Regions from separate parts of the Pedobacter sp. genome, predicted to be linked through region 3. Evidence: riboswitches for the same ligand, from Rfam matches in the RefSeq annotation. Region 3 holds a riboswitch; each other region holds the start of a gene.
The links. A riboswitch is a leader RNA that binds a small molecule or an ion and turns the genes downstream of it on or off. The one in region 3 is predicted to bind S-adenosylmethionine.
Positions count from the first base shown of each region.

Region 1: it holds a riboswitch for S-adenosylmethionine, as region 3 does, so the genes downstream of both, metH (methionine synthase) here and ACQY77_RS04280 (SusC/RagA family TonB-linked outer membrane protein) in region 3, are expected to answer to the same signal.
Region 2: it holds a riboswitch for S-adenosylmethionine, as region 3 does, so the genes downstream of both, ACQY77_RS22540 (peroxiredoxin family protein) here and ACQY77_RS04280 (SusC/RagA family TonB-linked outer membrane protein) in region 3, are expected to answer to the same signal.

Region 1 is NZ_OZ257244.1:2,492,099-2,498,637, forward strand. Features, by position in the region: gene metF (methylenetetrahydrofolate reductase [NAD(P)H]) at 1-289, opposite strand, end outside; gene ACQY77_RS09875 (four helix bundle protein) at 332-535, opposite strand; gene ACQY77_RS09880 (four helix bundle protein) at 471-707, opposite strand; gene metH (methionine synthase) at 938-4,636, opposite strand; SAM riboswitch class I at 4,807-4,909, opposite strand; gene ACQY77_RS09890 (Bax inhibitor-1/YccA family protein) at 5,046-5,801, opposite strand; gene ACQY77_RS09895 (hypothetical protein) at 5,839-6,405, opposite strand; gene murQ (N-acetylmuramic acid 6-phosphate etherase) at 6,472-6,539, opposite strand, start outside.
Region 2 is NZ_OZ257244.1:5,449,327-5,455,865, forward strand. Features, by position in the region: gene ACQY77_RS22525 (TonB-dependent receptor domain-containing protein) at 1-1,492, shown strand, start outside; gene ACQY77_RS22530 (right-handed parallel beta-helix repeat-containing protein) at 1,517-2,776, shown strand; gene ACQY77_RS22535 (phytase) at 2,778-3,854, shown strand; SAM riboswitch class I at 4,477-4,573, shown strand; gene ACQY77_RS22540 (peroxiredoxin family protein) at 4,727-6,025, shown strand; gene ACQY77_RS22545 (peroxiredoxin family protein) at 6,106-6,539, shown strand, end outside.
Region 3 is NZ_OZ257244.1:1,102,772-1,109,310, reverse strand. Features, by position in the region: gene ACQY77_RS04285 (DUF72 domain-containing protein) at 19-915, opposite strand; SAM riboswitch class I at 1,126-1,225, shown strand; gene ACQY77_RS04280 (SusC/RagA family TonB-linked outer membrane protein) at 1,509-4,694, shown strand; gene ACQY77_RS04275 (SusD/RagB family nutrient-binding outer membrane lipoprotein) at 4,705-6,138, shown strand; gene ACQY77_RS04270 (arginine decarboxylase) at 6,210-6,539, opposite strand, start outside.

The sequences.
Region 1 (6,539 bases), 1.4 Mb from region 3:
TTAAATGCGGTACAGCATCGATTTTATACTTGTGAATAATAGCCGCACAAATCGCTATTGTACCCGGACGTTTACGATAAGAAACCTTCTGTAACAATCCATTATCCTGTTCTTTATAAATATAATCTTCTCTCAATGAAGTCACATCTATAAAAGGTGGTTCAAACTCCAATAATGGATCAATAGCATCATATACCCATTGAATACTCTGTCCTTTAATTGGCGGCAACAGTTCAAATGAGAATAGGGTTTTGCCCTTTGCGTTTTTAATATGGTCTGTAATTTTCATATTTGGGTTACGTGTTATGGGTTCAAGGTTACGGGTTTGGGCTTACTTTACTAGTTGCTGATAATATTTTATGAACCCATTTAATAATTTTCTAGTCGTTTCTAATTTTAACAAAGTTGATTGTAATACCAAATCATCAATATATTTTTGGTCAAATGATATATATAATTGAGTTTCTAATTCATAAATAGAACCTCTTGCAATAAAAAAAAAACTGAATGCTCTCTTTTGGATAATTTCTACCACACCCCTCTGCTATATTTGAAGGGATAGATACTGCTGATCTTCGCATCTGACTGGCCAGGCCAAATACTTCATCCTTTGGAAATAGTTTGGTTGCAACGTATATAGCATTAGTTAAAGCTCTGGCTTCCTTCCAAACATCTAATTCTGTATACAACTTCTTTTCTTTCTCCATTAACCTTTAGTTTGGTTTATATATTTTAGGTTTAATATTCCTTTTCATCAGGCGATGGGTTTTCCCCGCAACTCACAACTCATAACCCACAACCCTAATATCCCCTTTCGTAAATCAGGCGATGGGTTTTCCCCCGCAACTCACAACCCGTAACCCACAACCCTAACATTCCATTTCATCAATCAGGCGATGGGTCTTCCCCCGCAACCCACAACTCATAACCCACAACCCTAATAGGCTAAATTCGGGCTCAACCATCGTTCCACCTCTTCAATCGGCATATTTTTACGGATGGCATAATCTTCAATCTGGTCTTTAGTGATTTTTCCCAAACCGAAATATCTTGAATCGGGATGAGCAAAGTAAAAGCCACTTACTGCTGCTGTAGGATACATGGCATAGCTTTCGGTTAAGCGCAAGCCAATTCTGTTTTCCGCATCAAGCAGGGCAAATAAAGTACCCTTTTCTGTATGCTCCGGACAAGCAGGATATCCTGGTGCCGGACGAATACCTGCATATTCTTCCTTGATCAATTCCTGATTGCTAAGGTTCTCATCTTTTGCGTAACCCCAGTATTCTTTACGTACACGCTCATGCATCCGCTCTGCAAAAGCTTCTGCTAAACGATCAGCCAGTGCCTTAGCCATAATGCTGTTATAATCGTCATGATTGGCTTCAAACTCCGCAACCAGCTCATCCACGCCTATACCTGTAGTTACTGCAAAACCACCAAAGTAATCCTGAATGCCGCTTTCTTTTGGCGCGATAAAATCTGATAGTGCATAATAAGGTTGACCATCTACTTTCTCTGCCTGCTGCCTCAGGGTGTGAATAGTCACGGGTTTAAGGTTTGAAAATTGGGGTTTGGCATCTCCCAACTCAGGACTATCAACGCTCAACTCTATGTCATCCCCCACCGAATTCGCCGGCCAAAATCCAATAACACCCTTAGCTGTAAATAATTTTTCGTCCAGTACACGCTTCAATAAAGTCTGTGCGTCATCAAAAAGTTTCTTCGCTTCTGAGCCTACATTTTTATCGTCGAATATTTTGGGGTAGCTTCCGCGAAGTTCCCAGGTATGGAAAAAAGGTGTCCAATCAATGTAAGGAACCAATTCTTCCAGGGGATAATCATCAAACACCTTGGTGCCTGTAAAAGCAGGCGTTGGCAGGTTTGGCTGAAAATCTATCTTAAATTTATTTTCCCGGGCCTCTTCAATCGTTTTAAAACGTTTATCAGAACGCTTATTCAAATGCGCCTCCCGGGCTTTATCATATTCTTCTTTAATCTGATTAATATAGGTATCACGGGTTTCGCCATTCATTAAAGTACTACAAACGGTAACACTTCGCGAAGCATCCAGCACATGAATTGCAGGGCCTGAATAACTAGGTGCAATTTTTACCGCGGCATGGATTCTGGAGGTTGTTGCACCACCCACTATTAAAGGAATGGTAAACCCTTCACGCTCCATTTCTTTGGCAAAATGAACCATTTCATCTAAAGATGGGGTAATTAATCCACTTAAACCGATGATATCAGCCTTAATTTCCTTTGCTTTTTTAATGATTTCCTGAGCCGGAACCATTACGCCCATGTCTATCACTTCAAAATTGTTGCAGGCTAAAACTACCCCAACAATATTTTTTCCAATATCGTGAACATCGCCTTTCACTGTTGCCAGTAAAATTCTTCCCGCAGAAGAGTTTTGATCCTGATCCGGATTGTCTAACTTTTCCTGCTCAATAAAAGGAAGCAGGTAAGCCACGGCCTTTTTCATTACTCGGGCAGATTTTACCACCTGCGGCAAGAACATTTTACCTGCTCCAAATAAATCCCCAACAATGTTCATCCCATCCATCAACGGACCTTCAATTACCTGGATAGGACGGGCGTATTTCTGTCGGGCTTCTTCTACATCACTATCTAAATGTTCAATTAAGCCTTTTACCAGCGAATGGGATAACCTTTCCTCTACTGTTCCTTTTCTCCATTCCTCATCCTTCACAATTTCTTTCCCTTTGGATTTTACGGTTTCTGCAAACTCTACCAGGCGTTCAGTAGCATCATCACGGCGGTTTAACAATACATCTTCCACCCTTTCCAATAATTCTGGTGGAATTTCCTGATAAACTTCCAACATCCCCGCATTTACAATTCCCATATCCAATCCTGCCTGGATGGCATGATAAAGAAAAGCCGAGTGCATGGCTTCGCGCACTACATTGTTTCCTCTAAATGAGAACGAGATATTAGAAACACCACCACTAACTTTCGCATGTGGCAGGTTTTGTTTAATCCAACGGGTAGCATTGATAAAATCGACAGCATAGTTATTATGTTCGTCTAATCCGGTTGCTACCGTTAATATATTTGGGTCGAAAATGATATCCTGCGGCGGAAAACCAACCTCATTCACCAGGATATCGTAACTTCTTTTACAAATTTCTATTCTGCGCTCGTAGTTATCGGCCTGCCCCTGCTCATCAAATGCCATAACCACTACCGCAGCACCATAAACCATAATCTTCTTAGCACTCTCTATAAACTTTTCTTCTCCTTCTTTTAAGGAAATAGAGTTTACAATACCTTTCCCCTGTAAACACTTCAAACCAGCCTCAATTACGCTCCATTTCGATGAATCGACCATGATCGGCAATTTAGCGATATCAGGTTCTGAAGCAATCAGGTTGAGGAATTTAGTCATGGCAGCTTCCGAATCCAACATTCCTTCGTCCATGTTCACATCAATTACCTGTGCACCACCTTCTACCTGTTGGCGGGCAACGGCAAGTGCAGCTTCATAATCTCCACTTAAAATTAATTTAGAGAATTTCGGAGAACCGGTGATGTTTGTTCTTTCACCAACGTTTACAAAAATACTTTCCGGAGTAATAGTTACAGGCTCCAGACCGCTCAAACGCATATTTGGAACAGGTGTAGGAATCTTTCTAGGGCTTGCTTTGCGTGCATTGGCTGCAATACAACCAATGTGATCAGGTGTAGTACCACAACAACCACCTACAATATTAACAAATCCGGAAGCTATAAAATCATCAACCAAATGCGCGGTTTCGTGAGGTTGCTCGTCATAAGCACCAAACTCGTTTGGTAAGCCTGCATTTGGGTAGGCAGAAACATAACACCCTGCTTTTGCGGCCAATTCTTCTATGTGCGGACGCATTTCTTTAGCGCCTAAAGCACAGTTAAAACCAATACTTAAAGGTTTTGCATGCACCACAGAGTTTAAAAAAGCCTCGGCTGTTTGCCCCGACAATGTACGGCCGGAAGCGTCGGTAATCGTTCCAGAGATCATAATCTCCAGTTTTTTACCCACTATCTCTTCATATTTTTTAATAGCGGCAATGGCCACTTTAGCATTTAAGGTATCAAAAATGGTTTCAATCAGGAGAATATCCGAACCACCATCCACCAAACCTCGAACTTGTTCATAGTAAGCATCAAAAAGTTCCTCGTAACTGATGGCCCTGAAACCAGGATCATTCACATCTGGCGATAAGGAAAGCGTGCGGTTAGTGGGTCCAACAGCTCCTGCAACAAAGCAAGCCCGATCTGGATTTTGCGCCATAAATTCGGTTGTAGCCGCTTTCGCAATACGTGCACCCTCAAAACTTAGCTCATAGCTCAGCTCTTCCATCTGGTAATCAGCCATAGAAATACGCTGTGTACTGAAAGTGTTGGTTTCGATAATATCAGCACCCGACTGCAGATATTCTAAATGAATCTGCTTAATAATATCCGGACGTGTAATATTAAGCAAATCGTTATTGCCTTTAACATCACAGGGGTGATCTTTAAAGCGCTCGCCTCTAAAATCTTCTTCCGTTAAAGTATAGCGCTGAATCATGGTACCCATAGCACCATCAATCACCAAAATACGTTTCTCTAATTCTTCTCTTATACCCATTTGTTGTTGTCTAGTAGTAAGTACTAGGTATCAAGTATCAAGACTGACTCACAGACTGAAAACTGATCAAAAAAGATCCTATTATAAGAACCTCGTCTTGATACTTGATACTGTATACCCGATACTTAAAAAAGCTTATTTAAAAAGTTGGCACATGATCGTACTTCCTAAACTTATCTTTCCCCGAATAAATCGGGATAGAATTTAGCACCTTGTTGGCACAGGTTGCTAAGACTTCGTTGGGTCTAATCCCTCCGTCTTTCTTAATAAGCATACAAAAATGCAACAAAGCAACATCATTTCCAAAAATTATCGCCCTGCTGCCAAATAAAATTACAAAGGCCATGCAAAATTGCACAGCCTTAAAGAATATTGTTCGGTTTGAACAGAAAATTGTAAACCGTTATTTCTATTTTCTACTTCCGAAAATACGAAGTAAGAAAAGGAAGATATTTAAGAAATCAAGATATAGTGATAGTGCAGCAACGATAGCCATCTTTTTAGAATCTACCTGTAATACCTGCTCACCACTCGCTTCAATTCCTTCGCCAATTCTTTTAATTTTTTGTACATCATAAGCTGTTAATGCAGTAAAGATTGCAATACCAATAAATGCCATAAACAAACTAAATTGTTCACTTTGGATAAACATATTGATTACGCTTGCAATTACCAATGCTATAACGCCCACCATTAAAATCGGACCGAATTTACTCAAATCAATGTTGGTTGTGTAACCCATAAAGGCCATAATTCCGAAGATTAAGGCAGCGCCACCAAAGCAGCTTACTACCGAACCTGAGGTATAAGTTAATAAGATAAAGCTTAGACTAATACCTGTTAATACGGCATAGAGCACGAAAACGCCGATCAGTGCTGGCAATGATAATCTGCTTAAACCAAAGCCCATCAATAACACTAAGCCTAGCGGTGCAAACATAGCGATATATCCAAAAATAGACATTCCTACTTTTCCTGTTGATGGATTAACGGTAAGTAAGTATTGCATTAAACTTTCACTAGTGCCAAATAAATAGGCCGCTACAGTAGAAAGACTTAAGGCAACAAACATCCAGGTAAAAACGTGTGCAAAGAATTTCTTAGAAACGCTGCCTTCCTGAACAAAAACACTGTTGTCCTGATATTGATAATTTTGTTGTTCCATTGTTATTTTGTGTATTTATGAATATAAAAATAAGTTTTTAATTTAATCTTTTTGTCAGCTGTTCTTCAACTTTCTTAAAGAACTGTAGTGGTTTTAGTGTTCTCCAGGGCAGATTATCCAATTCACCACCGAAGTTAATGTAATAATCGATATTATTATCACGAAATTCGCGAATCACATGCTCCTGAAAGTTAACGCCAACAATCCATCCCTCTTCTACTTCCTGAAACCATTCTTCATAGTAACTGTCATCAGAAGCATGAAAGTTCAGCACATTTTCACCAATCAGGATAAATTTATTTATTCCCTCATCCATCATCAGCTCCAGAATATCCCGCTTCAACATCATAATATCATTATTGATGGCATCATTCCACTCGCCAATAAATTCTATAATGGCATAAGCACGATCATAATCAGCAAATAATACCTTCATGTAAAGTGTATTTGAGCCAAACTCATCCCACTGCGGGTGTAATAAGAAGTTATAAATCTGTTTATCAAAATATAACTCCGAATATTCGGTATTGTAAAATGGAGAACGTTCGTCTTCTGCTGAAATGTATTCATCTCTCCATTGGTAGTAAGGCTCAATCTCGTGCATCAGTTCATTTTTTTTCCTGGCCCAAATTACAGCGGTATCCGAAGCCAAAAGTCCTTATCTTTAAAATTAATGTGGCGCCTGATGGCCTGCTTCTACTGCTTTACGCACGCTTCCATAACGGCTAAGCAAATCGG
Region 2 (6,539 bases), 1.1 Mb from region 3:
AACCGAACAGCAGATTTACAACAGCACTTTGCATGGCGATCATAATTTTTTCGATGAGAAATTTAAAGTTCAGTGGTCGGCTGTATATTCATCTGCTAAAAACGACGTTCCAGAAAATACCGGCATCAGCCTGAATGGTGTTGAGCAAAATTTTCAGCGTAAACAAACCAGCTTAGTCAATACTTCGCCTGTAAACAGGAGATGGGAGCGCAATACCGATGAGGATTTGGCAGGCTATTTAGACCTTACTTATCGCATGGCGATTGGAAAAGATAAACTGGATTTAATGGCTGGTGGCTTATACCGTGATAAACAAAGAAGCAGTTTCTTTAACAATTATACTTTAGCACCAGGTGCTGCAGATGCAAATGATATTTACGGAGTTGATTTTCAAAGTTATACTGATTTAAATTTAGTAGTTACCAATCCTACAGGGGCAGTAGCTAATCCTTTAACCTATGATGCTGTGGAAAAGATTGCTGCGGGTTATGGTATGTTTAAGTATAATGCGACCAAACTTGAAGTAATTGGCGGGCTTCGCGTAGAGCATACCAATCAGGGATATAATTTGCTTTTTCCGGCGGGAGAAACAACACCAAATGGCAAGCAGGTTTATACCGATGTTTTGCCAGGTTTAACGGCTAAGTATTTTTTAACTGATAAAGCACAATTACATGCTTCCTATTACCGAGCGCTTAACCGTCCGGGATTTTATGAAATTGTACCCGGAAAAGTGGTTAATGAAGAATTTCAGGAACGTGGAAATCCAAATCTGAAACGCGCCCTCGCCGATAATTTTGATTTGAGGTACGAACTTTTTCCAGGTGTTTCTGAACAACTTTTAATAGGCGCTTTCTATAAAAGAATTAATGATCCTATCGAATACACTTTCCAGGCAGATGCTACACGTGGACAGGATATTTACTATACACCTGGCAATTTTGGTACCGCGAAAAACTACGGTGCTGAAGTAGATTACATTAAATATTTCAATAAAATTGGCATTAAGGCGAATTATACCTACACCCATTCGCGCATTACTACACCAAAAACCACCAGAATTATAAACCCTGCAACAGGAGACATCCAGGCGCTGTCGGTTGATCAGGAACGTCCGCTTTATGGGCAATCAGCTCATATTGCCAATTTATCTTTACTTTTCAAGGATACCAAAAAAGGACTTGATATTCAGGTAGCAGGAGCGTACACAGGCCCAAGGATTAATACAGTTTCTCAGTTTTTAAATAATGATTTATGGCAGGAAGGCTTCATTCAAATGGACGCTTCTGCCGAAAAGCGCTTTAAAAGCGGCATAAGCATCTTTATCAAAGCCAATAATATTTTGAATACGCCAACGAAACTATTTATAAAAGGTATCAATCCGGAGAACGATAAAATCAAAGAAGATTTGGTAAAAGACAGTCGCACGCTGATTAGAAACGATTATTATGGTCAGAATTATCTACTAGGCTTCAGATATAAATTCAATTAATTAAAATTTTAAAAAAGTAAAGACATGAAAACGAGACAGTTTTTTAGTTTAATTATTCTTTTCTTGTTCGTACTAACGGGGTGTGAAAAGGCTAATATAGATGTAGATACCAGCACCGTTGATGGAGCTGCCATAGGCGAAGTTTCTGGTGTATGGGCAAAGGGAAGTACACAGGTAATTAAAGGGGATATTGTAATTCCTCAAGGAAAGTCATTAACCATTGAGGAGGGAGTAACCATTTTGATGGATACACTTGCCAAGCCTGAAATTATTGTGAAAGGAAATCTTTATGCCTTGGGAACGGCCGAAAACCCAATTAAATTTACCGTGAATGAATTTTATAAAACCCCGGCAAAGAAATTTGGAAAGCTTTGGGGAGGCATTTTAGCCGGGCCAACCTGCGAAGAATTGGTACTGGATCACGCCATCTTAGAATATGGTGGCTCTACTACTTCCGATGCTTCAACATCAGTTAAAATGGGCCTTTATAAAGCTGTTGCCGGAGAGAATTTACCTGCACTTTGGTTCGCCAATGCCAGTGGCAGATTAGTGGTACAAAACAGTATCATCAGGAATTTTCAGGAAGACTGTACGTATATCGAAGGTGGAAAGATTATTTTTGCCAATAATGTTTTTTATACCACCGGAGTAACCGGAGGAGAGGCGATGAACTTCAAATCGGGATGTTTGGCAGATATCGCCTACAATTTGGTTTACAGTACCAATACAAATGCCCTAAAATTATCTAACAGTGGAGACAAAACGCCTCAAACTTACATCATTGCCTACAACAATACGATGGTGAATACCGGTTGGAGAAGGCCCACTGCAAAGGGAGGATCCGTATGGTTAGAAAGTACTGTTCGGGCAGATTTATACAATAATCTTTTTGCCAATACACGTTTTGGGATAAAAAGGGATCCAAAGAAGCCGGAAGATAGCCGTTCAGCTTACAGCAACAACTGGTATTATGGTTATGATCAAACTACGGTAAATCAGTTTCAATCTACCGGAGACATTGTGGGTGGTAAAAATGATGTAATCAGTAATGTTGCAGGTGCAAACGACCCGAAATTTGTAAATTATCCCCTGAATACAGCAGTAAGCAATGCTGATTTTAACATCGCCTGGGACTTCCATTTGCAAGGTAACTCACCGGCATTAGGTAAAGGAGTTACCAACTTTACCCGTCACCATCAGGCCGGAATTATAATGAAAAATGGCCTAACTTATACCTCACCTCAGCCATCAACTTTTATTGGTGCATACGGAACTAAAATATAAAATGAACTATAAATACATCTTAAATTTTGCCGCATTAGCGGTTATATGCCTTACCATTTCATGTAATGGAGGTAAAATACAGGAAAATGCCAGTGTGGTAAAACCACTTTATATATCAGAACCTGTAGATTTTGATACAGATGACCCTGCCATTTGGATCAATCCACAAAACGCTGCTCAATCTTTGGTGATTGGTACCGATAAAGATACAAACGGCGGTTTGTATGTATTTGATCTTAAAGGGAAGATCATTAAAAATAAAACGATTAAAGGATTAAAAAGACCCGATAATGTCGATATCGCATATGGCTTACTACTTGGTGGCAAAAAAACAGATATTGCAGTTACCACAGAGCGCTACACGCATAAATTAAGGATATTTTCCCTTCCGGAGATGAAGCCTGTAGATAAGGGTGGCATTCCGGTTTTTGTTGGTGAAACAGGGGTAGAGTATCGCGACTTAATGGGGATAGCGATGTATACAGATCCTACAGGAAAGGTTTACGCTATAGTTGGCCGTAAAAGTGGACCTAAAGAAGGGGGCTACTTATGGCAATATGCTTTAACAGATGATGGAAAAGAAAATGTGAAAGCAGAACTGGTACGTAAATTCGGCAAGTACAGTGGCAAAAAGGAAATTGAAGCCATTGCTGTAGATAATGAATTAGGTTTTGTTTACTATTGTGATGAGCAGGTAGGCGTTCGTAAGTATTATGCAGATCCTACAAAAGGAAATGAAGAACTGGCTTTATTTGGAAAGGGAGATTTTTCAGTTGATAATGAAGGGATTGCGATTTATAAAACGGCAGGAAACAAAGGTTATATCTTAGTGTCCGATCAAGGTGCGCAGCAGTTAAAAGTTTACGATCGGGTAGGGCAGGCAAATGTTGCAAATCCTCATCCACTTTTGGCTACCATCAAATATTCCGCAAATCAAACCGATGGTATCGATGTCGTTTCAGTCCCATTAAATTCAGATTTTAAGCATGGTTTATTGGTAGCCATGAGTGATGACAAGACTTTTCATTTTTACCGTTGGGAAGACATTGCTGGCAAACAGCTAACCGTTAATCCTTAAGCCCACGGTCCGTGGCTCACGGACCATTTCATCTACCTGTTGGTGGCATCACTGACGGGCAGATATAACCACCCCCTCCATCACGCTAAACCTATGCACCCCCTCCTCGAAAAAAGGAGGGGAGTTGTAACCTGCTCGGTGAATACCTCAACCATTCGTGTTAAAATGAAGACTCGTTTAACTAATAAAACGATAAAATTTAAAATTAATGATCAGTAAATCAGTTGTTTAATAAATAAGTCTACTAATTCTATAGAATTACTTGTTTAATTTGTTTGAAGTTTATATTTTTACAAAAAAAATAATAATCATTCACTAGCAAAATATACGTTCGATATGAAATCCCGCAGACAACCACAGCTCACTTTTCTGATGTCTTTATCAGGTAGGTACAACTGCTGTTGCCGCTAATTATAAGCTAAAATATAGGTCACCCCTTATTTAAGGTCTCTCTTCAATATTCTTATTTTGAAGATCCTGGTACCCCGGGACAAGTTGAGAGAATATTATGGTGGTCATGTATTTTAGCCAATAAGTTGCCGGGGTATCAGGAACCACCTAACTAATCACCACCACTAGTTTAGGTTTATTACTCTAATTAATTCACCACCATTAATTAGTTGATTTATACAGAAGAAGGGAGAGTCAGTCTCGTTGAACTTCTAGCAACTTTCCATAGGAAAAAGTGCTCAAACTGATCTAGCAATAGATTATAAATTAACCGATAACCAGTAAACTTAAGTTTCTGTTAAGGATTTTTTCAGTGTCATTACGCTTCAGGTGCACCGGGGTGTTTCGATGTGGGATAAATTTCTTGTCTGATGGTTTACTGTTATCTAAAACCAATAGTGTTTTAACTAAAATCGATGATGATGAAAACTTCAATTTACTCCAAAATTGCATGCCTGGCAACTTCGGTGGCCTTACTGAGTGGAACAACCTTCGCCAATGGCCCTAAACCTTTTCCAAAAGAGGGCATCTGGCGGGGTGTATTTCGGGTAAGCGAATCGCAGGTCCCTTTTAATTTCGAATTCAAGGGTAAAGACCCTAAAAATGCTGTATTAACCCTTTTAAATGGTTCTCGCAGAGATGATTTTCATGTAGAACGAAGGGGAGAAGATTCTATCTATGTCAAGATGAATACTTACGATGCTGCTTTAGTGGCAAAAGTAGAGGCCGATGGCTCATTAAGTGGCGAATACCGCAGTTTAGTACCTGGTTTCCGTGGTAATTCATTGCCTTTTGTTGCCGAACACGGCAAAGCATATCGCTTTGTAGAACCCGGAAAAGATGTTACGCCTAAATACGATATCTCAGGCAAATGGGAGATCAAAACCTACACCAAAGAAGCTGTTCCTGCTTCAATTGCCTTGTTAAAACAGAATGGTAATAAACTTACAGGTGTAATTATGACAGTTGTAGGTGATACCCGCGAATTAGAAGGTACGGTACAGGGAGATGAATTTGAGCTTTCAGGATTTACCGGACCTAGTCCGTTTATTGTTAGAGGTAAAATTAACGACGATAACAGCATTACAGGAGAGCAAGGGTTCGGGATTTATAAAAACCTGAAGTTCGACGGGCAACGCAATGATAAAGCAGAACTCCCCGATCCTTACAAATTAACCTTTTTAAAAGAAGGCTATAAGAAACTTGATTTTACCTTTCCAGACTTGACCGGGAAGCCTGTTTCACTCAGCGATGATAAATATAAAGGCAAAGTGGTCATTATTGAAACTATTGGTACCTGGTGTCCAAATTGCACAGATCAAACTGTTTTTCTTTCTCCCTGGTTTAAAAAGAACCAAAAACGTGGTGTAGAAGCAATAGCTATCGGTTTTGAACAAAAAGATGATCTGGAGTATGCGAAATATACACTTGGTAAACTAAGGGATAAATATGGCATTACTTACGATATCCTTTTTGGCGGTATTGCCGATAAAAAAGTCGTAGCCGAAAAGCTTCCTGCTTTAAACAAGTTCATCGCTTTTCCAACCACAATTATCATTGATAGAAAAGGCGAGGTAAGAGAGATTTACACCGGATACACCGGAACTGTAACAGGCAAATACTTTAACGAGTATGAAGCCAAATTTAACAAAGTACTGGATGAGCTTATTGCAGAGCCTGTACCAGAACGTACTGTTGCCCAAACCGAGAACGGTAAATAAACATTAAACCATAACTAAACTTGCACCAGTGCACCTGAAAATGTGCTGGTGTGTTTCAACCTACACTAAAAAATAAAACGATGAGCAATTATTTTACAAGATTTCAGGTGCTGGCCGTAGCCTCGCTGATTTCGACATCAGCATTGGCAGCACACAAACCAGATGAGAAGCCCAAAGTGGCTAAGAAATTTATTAAAGAGGGAATATGGAGAGGGGTTTTCAAAGTTGCAGAAACAGAAGTGCCATTTAACTTCGAATTAAAAGGAAAGGATGCAGAACATGCCACTTTTACTCTATTAAATGGTACAAGGAGAGATGATTTTCACATCAGCTATCTGGGGCAGGATTCACTCTTTATCAAAATGAATACCTATGATGCCGCTTTGGTAGCCAAAATAGAAAGCGATGGTCGCATATCAGGTGAATACCGTAGTCTCGTTCCTGGATTAAAGGGAAATTCACTACCCTTTACTGCCGAACAAGGAAAGACCTATCGTTTCATCGAGCCGGGTAA
Region 3 (6,539 bases):
ACTTTCTACTAACAGCTACTAAAACAAACTCGGTGTGCTCTGATTAGCCATTACCGGAATATGTAAATCTGTGCCGATGGCTTCATTTAGTTTTTTGGTGAAATAGGCAGAAAATAGCGGAGAAGATAGCTCTACATTTTGGTGAACAAAAAAGTATAGTTTTTCCAATCCTTCTTTTTTCCAGGCAACAATTCTTTCAATCCAATCGTCTAAGCGTTTTTTATCGATATCGTCTACGTTAGCGCCAACGAAGCGTACAAATGCAACAGGAGAGGTTAAACGCATGTGTAACATATCTCTTCGCCCTGCTGTATCTACAATAATATTGGCTACGCCATGTTTTTCAAAAAGATCTGAAAACTGGCTTGCTACGGCAGGATTGGAAAACCATTCTTCGTTACGTACTTCTACCGCTAAAGGGATCACCTTTGGAAATTCTTCAACCACTTTTTGTAAACGTTCAAAATCTTTAGGTTTAAAATTGTCGTGCAATTGAAGGAAGGCCATTCCTAACTTATCCTCAAAATTACTGATGGCATCGCAATATAGTTCCACCGGCTCTTTCACATTGATCAATCTTTTGAAATGGCTGATACTATTGGTTAGCTTAGGGAAAAATTTAAAGTCAGCCGGGGTTTTCTCTGTCCATGTAATTACTTGCTCTGAAGTTGGCATGCCGTAAAAAGTAGCATTAAGCTCAATAGAATTGAATTGGGTAGAATAGTAAGTCAACTCATCTTTGGTCCCCTTTGGATAAAAGCCCTTTAAATCAGTTTTGTTCCACTTGGCACAACCTACATAAGCTTCGAAAGCTTGTTTGGCTTTGTTGGCTTTTAAAATCGCTGTGGTTTCAGGTGCATCCTTTGGTAAGGTGAAATCAATTGTTGAAGGATCTTGTACTTGGCCAAATTTCATATCTAAAGTTTTTAACGGATTGAATGATGATCAAAGATAAAAGGCTTTCCGGCAAATTCTTCGAAAACCGGAAAAAATTAAATAATTCGCTTAATATAGGCAGCAGGAAATAACAGAGAAATGTCAGGATTTATTTATTTTAAAATAATTACTATTAAAAAGGTAGATATTATATACATTTGCCGAACCAAAATCGGTAGTTCTTTAGATTACTTATCCAGAAAGACGGAGGGAAAGGCCCTGTGAAGTCTTAGCAACCCCAGCAATGGTAGGTGCTAATTCCTGCTTCTGCAAAGAAGAGAGATAAAAAGTTTGCTATTCGCAGCTTATCAACTAAGGATTTTCGATTAACATGAAGTAACTAGTGAGCCAGATTTTGTAATTATTAATTTTATTATGAAAAATTTATCTACCCCTAGTACACTAAATGCCTCTTTATCAGTACATGCTGTTAAAACACCACTTTCTTCAACGCTAGTCATGTGTTGCTGCTTTAACTAGCAGACCCCCGATTTCATTTTCACATTTAAGGAGTACCTGTTTTAACAACGGGCAGGAATTCTATTGCATTAAAAATCATTAACTAACGAGCAATGTTTAAAAACAAACTATTAATTTTCAGTCTTTTTTGGCTGTTTACCATTTTTAACCTTTCTGCACAAGGGCAGGGTAAATTAAATGGAACTGTTGTGGGTAAAACTGACGGATTGCCCATTCCGGGTGTAAGTATTCGTATTCAAGGGAAATCGGCAGGCGCCATTACTGATGGTAACGGCCAGTTTAATATCGATGCGACCACAGGTGATGTGCTTACTTTTAGCTATATCGGTTATTTAACACAGACTTTAAAAGTAAGCGGAAGCAATAAAATACAGGTTAGCCTGGAAGAATCTAAAAATAACCTTCAGGAAGTTGTGGTAACGGCCTTAGGAATCAATAAGGAAAAAAAATCGCTGGGTTATGCCATTCAGGAAGTGAAAGGATCGGACCTTGCCGAAGCCAAAGAAAGTAATCTGGTTAATGCCTTAGCAGGTAAAGTTGCGGGTGTAAACATCACCAATAGTCAGGGGAATATGGGTTCTTCCCGAATAGTGATCAGGGGCGAAACTTCGATATCAGGCAATAACCAACCCTTATTTGTTGTGGATGGTGTTCCGGTAGATAACTCACAGTTAGGTGCAGGTGGCTCAAGAGATTTTGCCAATGCAATATCAGATATCAATTCTGAAGATATTGAGTCAATCAGTGTTTTAAAAGGACCAAATGCTGCGGCCTTGTATGGTTCGAGGGCAGCAAACGGAGTTATCCTCATCAAAACCAAATCAGGTAAAAGAGGAAAATCGCGCAGCATTTCATTAAACTCGAGTACTACTTTCGAAGATTTGCTGGTACTTCCTTCTTATCAGGATGTTTATGGACAGGGTTCTAACGGACAGTTTAGCTATGTTGATGGAAAAGGCGGAGGTGTTAACGATGGGGTAGATGAGAGCTGGGGACCTAAAATGGATGGTCGTTTAATACCTCAATTCAATTCTAATGGTGTGGCTGTACCTTTTGTACCGCATCCGGACAACGTAAGAAGCTTTTTCGAAACTGGTCATACTTTGAATAATGGTGTTTCATTTAGTGGAGGTGGCGAGGCCTACAATTATCGTTTTTCTTATAACAACAGTGCACAAAAAGGTGTGGTACCCAATTCTGAATTGAATAAAAACAGTTTAGGTTTTAACAGTAGTTTCGACCTTTTACCAAAATTAAAACTGGATTTAACGGCAAATTATGTGCGTACTTCTTCTGATAATCTTCCCGGATCGGCAGGAAGAAGAGCCACCAGTACCATGCTGCAGTTCTTATGGTTCGGCAGGCAGGTAGATGTAGCAGCATTAAAGGATTACAAAGATGCCAATGGAAACACATTTAACTGGAACAACAGCTATTACAGCAATCCTTATTTTATTGCGTACGAAAATACGGTTTCTCAACGTCGTGATCGCCTTTTGGGTACTGTAGGTTTAACTTATCAGATTACAAGTGATTTGAAAGCTAATTTCCACACCGGTAATGATTATTACAACGACCGTCGTAAATTAAGAGTAGCCTATGGCACCAACGGAACACCATTTGGCTCTTACCAGGAAACCGGCTATACCGTAAATGAAAACAATACTGAAGCCAGTTTAAGCTTCAACAAGCGTCTCAACGCTGATTTTAATCTCGATGTTTTAGCCGGGGGTAACCTTCGCAGTAAATTTTACGAAGAGAATAACCAGATTGCCCCACGCCTGGCAGTAGCAGGAATTTACACCCTGGCCAATTCGAGGGATCCTTTAACTTCTACCAATTTCTACAGCAAGTTGAAAGTATACAGTTTATTTTCTTCGGCACAGTTAGGTTTTAAAGATTATGCGTATCTGAATTTAACGGCCCGTAACGACTGGTCTTCTACTTTACCTGTTCAGAACAATTCATACTTCTATCCTTCAGCTAATGCCAGTGTTATTTTGAGTGAAGCTTTTGGCTGGAAAAGCGACTTTTTATCTTATGCCAAAATTCGTGGCGGTTGGTCGAGGGTAGGTAAGGATACAGATCCATATCAGTTGAACAATACCTATCCATTTAACCCGATTTTTGATAGCTATCCTTTAGTTACCCTAACGGATAAGTACCTTAACCCTAACCTTAAACCTGAATATACCAATTCGAGCGAGATTGGTTTTGAGTTGGCTTTTCTTAAAAATCGTGTTCGTTTAGATGTAAGTGCATATAACACAAATAGCTTTAACCAGATTTACAGTGCAGATATCAGTACTGCTACCGGTTTTGCACAGCAGGTAATTAATGCCGGAAGGATCAATAACCGTGGTTTAGAGGTTCAGTTAGGACTTACGCCTGTTAAACAAACTGATGGTTTACAATGGGATGTAAACGTAAACTATTCTACAAACAGAGGTAAAGTTATGGAATTGGATGAAGCTGGATCACTGAACAGTGTGGTTTTGGGTACCAGTGGCGTTCAGGTTTTGGCTACTATAGGCCAACGCTATGGCACTTTGTTTGGAACAGCTTATCTGCGTGATGCGAATGGCCACGTGATTGTGAATGCCAGCGGATACCCTCAGGTAAATCCAAACAAGCAGGTATTAGGCGCTTATACACCAAAATGGCTGGGAAGTATCAATAACGATTTCAGCTATAAGGGATTTACTTTAGGTTTCCTGGTAGATGCTAAAGTAGGCGGACAAATTTACTCGGGAACACATGCTACCGGTTTTACCACTGGCGTTTTAGATGAAACTTTGCCGGGTAGGGATGAAGAGCATGGAGGGTTAGCTTATTATTATCCTGGTAACAATAAAGCCTTGTTGCCTGTTCAGCTTCCTTCGCACGGTAGCACAGCGCCAGGTTCTGCCACAGTTTACCACGATGGGGTTATCTTCGATGGTGTACGTGCAGATGGTACCAGAAATACGAGTATTCTTTCGGCCCAACAATATTATAAATCTATTGCAAACGTAAATGAAGCGCATGTTTTTAGTGCTACAGCGATTCGTTTAAGAGAGGTAAGTTTAGGCTACAATTTGCCAAAAAACTGGATTTCTAAAATTGGATTAGCCAATGCAAGGTTTACCTTAATTGGCCGTAACCTTTGGATCATCCATAAAAATGTGCCAAACATCGATCCGGAAACCGCTTTTGCAACAGATAATGCGCAGGGTTTAGAATCTCTGCAATTGCCCACTACCAGAAGCTATGGTTTTAACCTTAATCTAACTTTTTAATCCTGAAATCATGACTAATAAAAAATATATCATTGCTTTAACACTTTCGGTATTCAGTTTGGCAGCCTGCAAAAAGGACTTGCAGGACACCAACAAAAATCCAAATGAAGCAGAAACCGCACAGCCCGATTATTTACTGGCTAATGCCATTAAAAGTGCTGCCGATAATTATTACAGTACCTCTAATACTATGGATGCCAGTTTGTTGTTTGTTCAGCACTGGTCTAAAATCCAGTATACAGACGCAGATCGATATATCTTTACCAACAGTAGTTTTGAGAGTGGCTGGAAAAGTTATTACACGCAAAGTTTGGCCGACTTAAACGCACTGATTGCCACCGCTGAAAAATCGGGTAATCCAAATTATAAAGCAGTAGCCTTAACTTTGCGTAGCTGGGTGTTTTCTTTATTAACAGATGCTTATGGAAATATTCCTTATTCAGATGCGCTGGATATTAATAAACTGAATCCCAAATATGATGATCAACGTACAGTTTATCTTGGGCTTATTGCCGATTTGAAAACTGCCTTATCTACCTATACTACTACCGGAAATGCCATTGCTGGTGATCCTGTTTTCACAGGAAATATTAACAGGTGGAGAAAATTTGCTAACGCTTTACGTTTCCGTTTAGCCTTGCGCATTGCCGATCGGGAACCTGTGCTGGCTAAACAAGTAATTACCGAAGTATTGGCAGATCCGGCAGGTCTTTTAACAGAAGAGGCTGAAACCGCAAAGCTAACTTACTTCACTTCTCCTAATCAAAATCCGATTGCCAAGATCTTTGAAACCCGGGATGATTACCGCATTTCTAAAACTACTGTTGATAAACTAAAATCGCTTAGCGACCCACGTTTGCCTGTATATGCCAATAAAACGGCAACTGCCACACCAGAAGTTTATGTGGGGATTCCCAATGGTTTAACTACCGGTGATGCAGCGAACTTAGGTTTTGCCAAAACTTCCAAGCCAGGCGATTTCTTTACCAAAGCTACAGCACCAGCCATCATTTTGAGTTACTCAGAAAGTTTATTCGATCGTGCTGAGGCTGCGGCAAGAGGTTTTACCACTGAAAATGCTGCAAGTTTATATCAACAAGGGATTACTGTTTCACTACAATATTATGGCGTAGATGCAACAGCTATTCAAACCTATCTGGCTCAGCCAGCAGTAGCTTACAATGCTGCCAATTTCAAGAAATCTATTGGAGAGCAAAAATGGATCGCTCTGTTTGGCCAGGGATTAGAGGCTTATGCCGAGTGGAGAAGATTAGATTACCCACAGTTACAGCCTGCAGTTGCAGGGGTATTGGATGGAAAAATTCCTTTACGCTTTATTTACCCTGGTAGCGAGCAAGCTTTGAATAAAAGTAGCTACAGCGATGCCGTTGCGAAACAAGGTGCAGATGTGTTAACCACAAGGTTGTGGTTTGATGTTAACTAATCGTCCAATCATTTGAAACACAAAAAAACCGGATCAATTTTGATCCGGTTTTTTTATAAGAAGATTATTTTTTAATAACCCAGTATTTTCAATACCTGTTTACTGTTTTGCTCTTCCCCGAAAACCTCGAAATTGAAGCTTTCATCACGATTTCTGCGAATCAATACGTGTTTCGGGCTAGGTAATAAACAGTGGTGAATACCGCCATATCCACTTAACACTTCCTGATATGCGCCGGTGTGGAAGAAACCTAAATACTGTACCTTACGGGTTTTAGGCATGAACACACTGTTCATGTGGGCTTCCTGGTTGTAATAATCCTGTCCATCGCAGGTAATACCACCTAAGTTAACCCTTTCGTATTCCGCATCCCAGTTATTGATGGGTAAAAGGATATATTT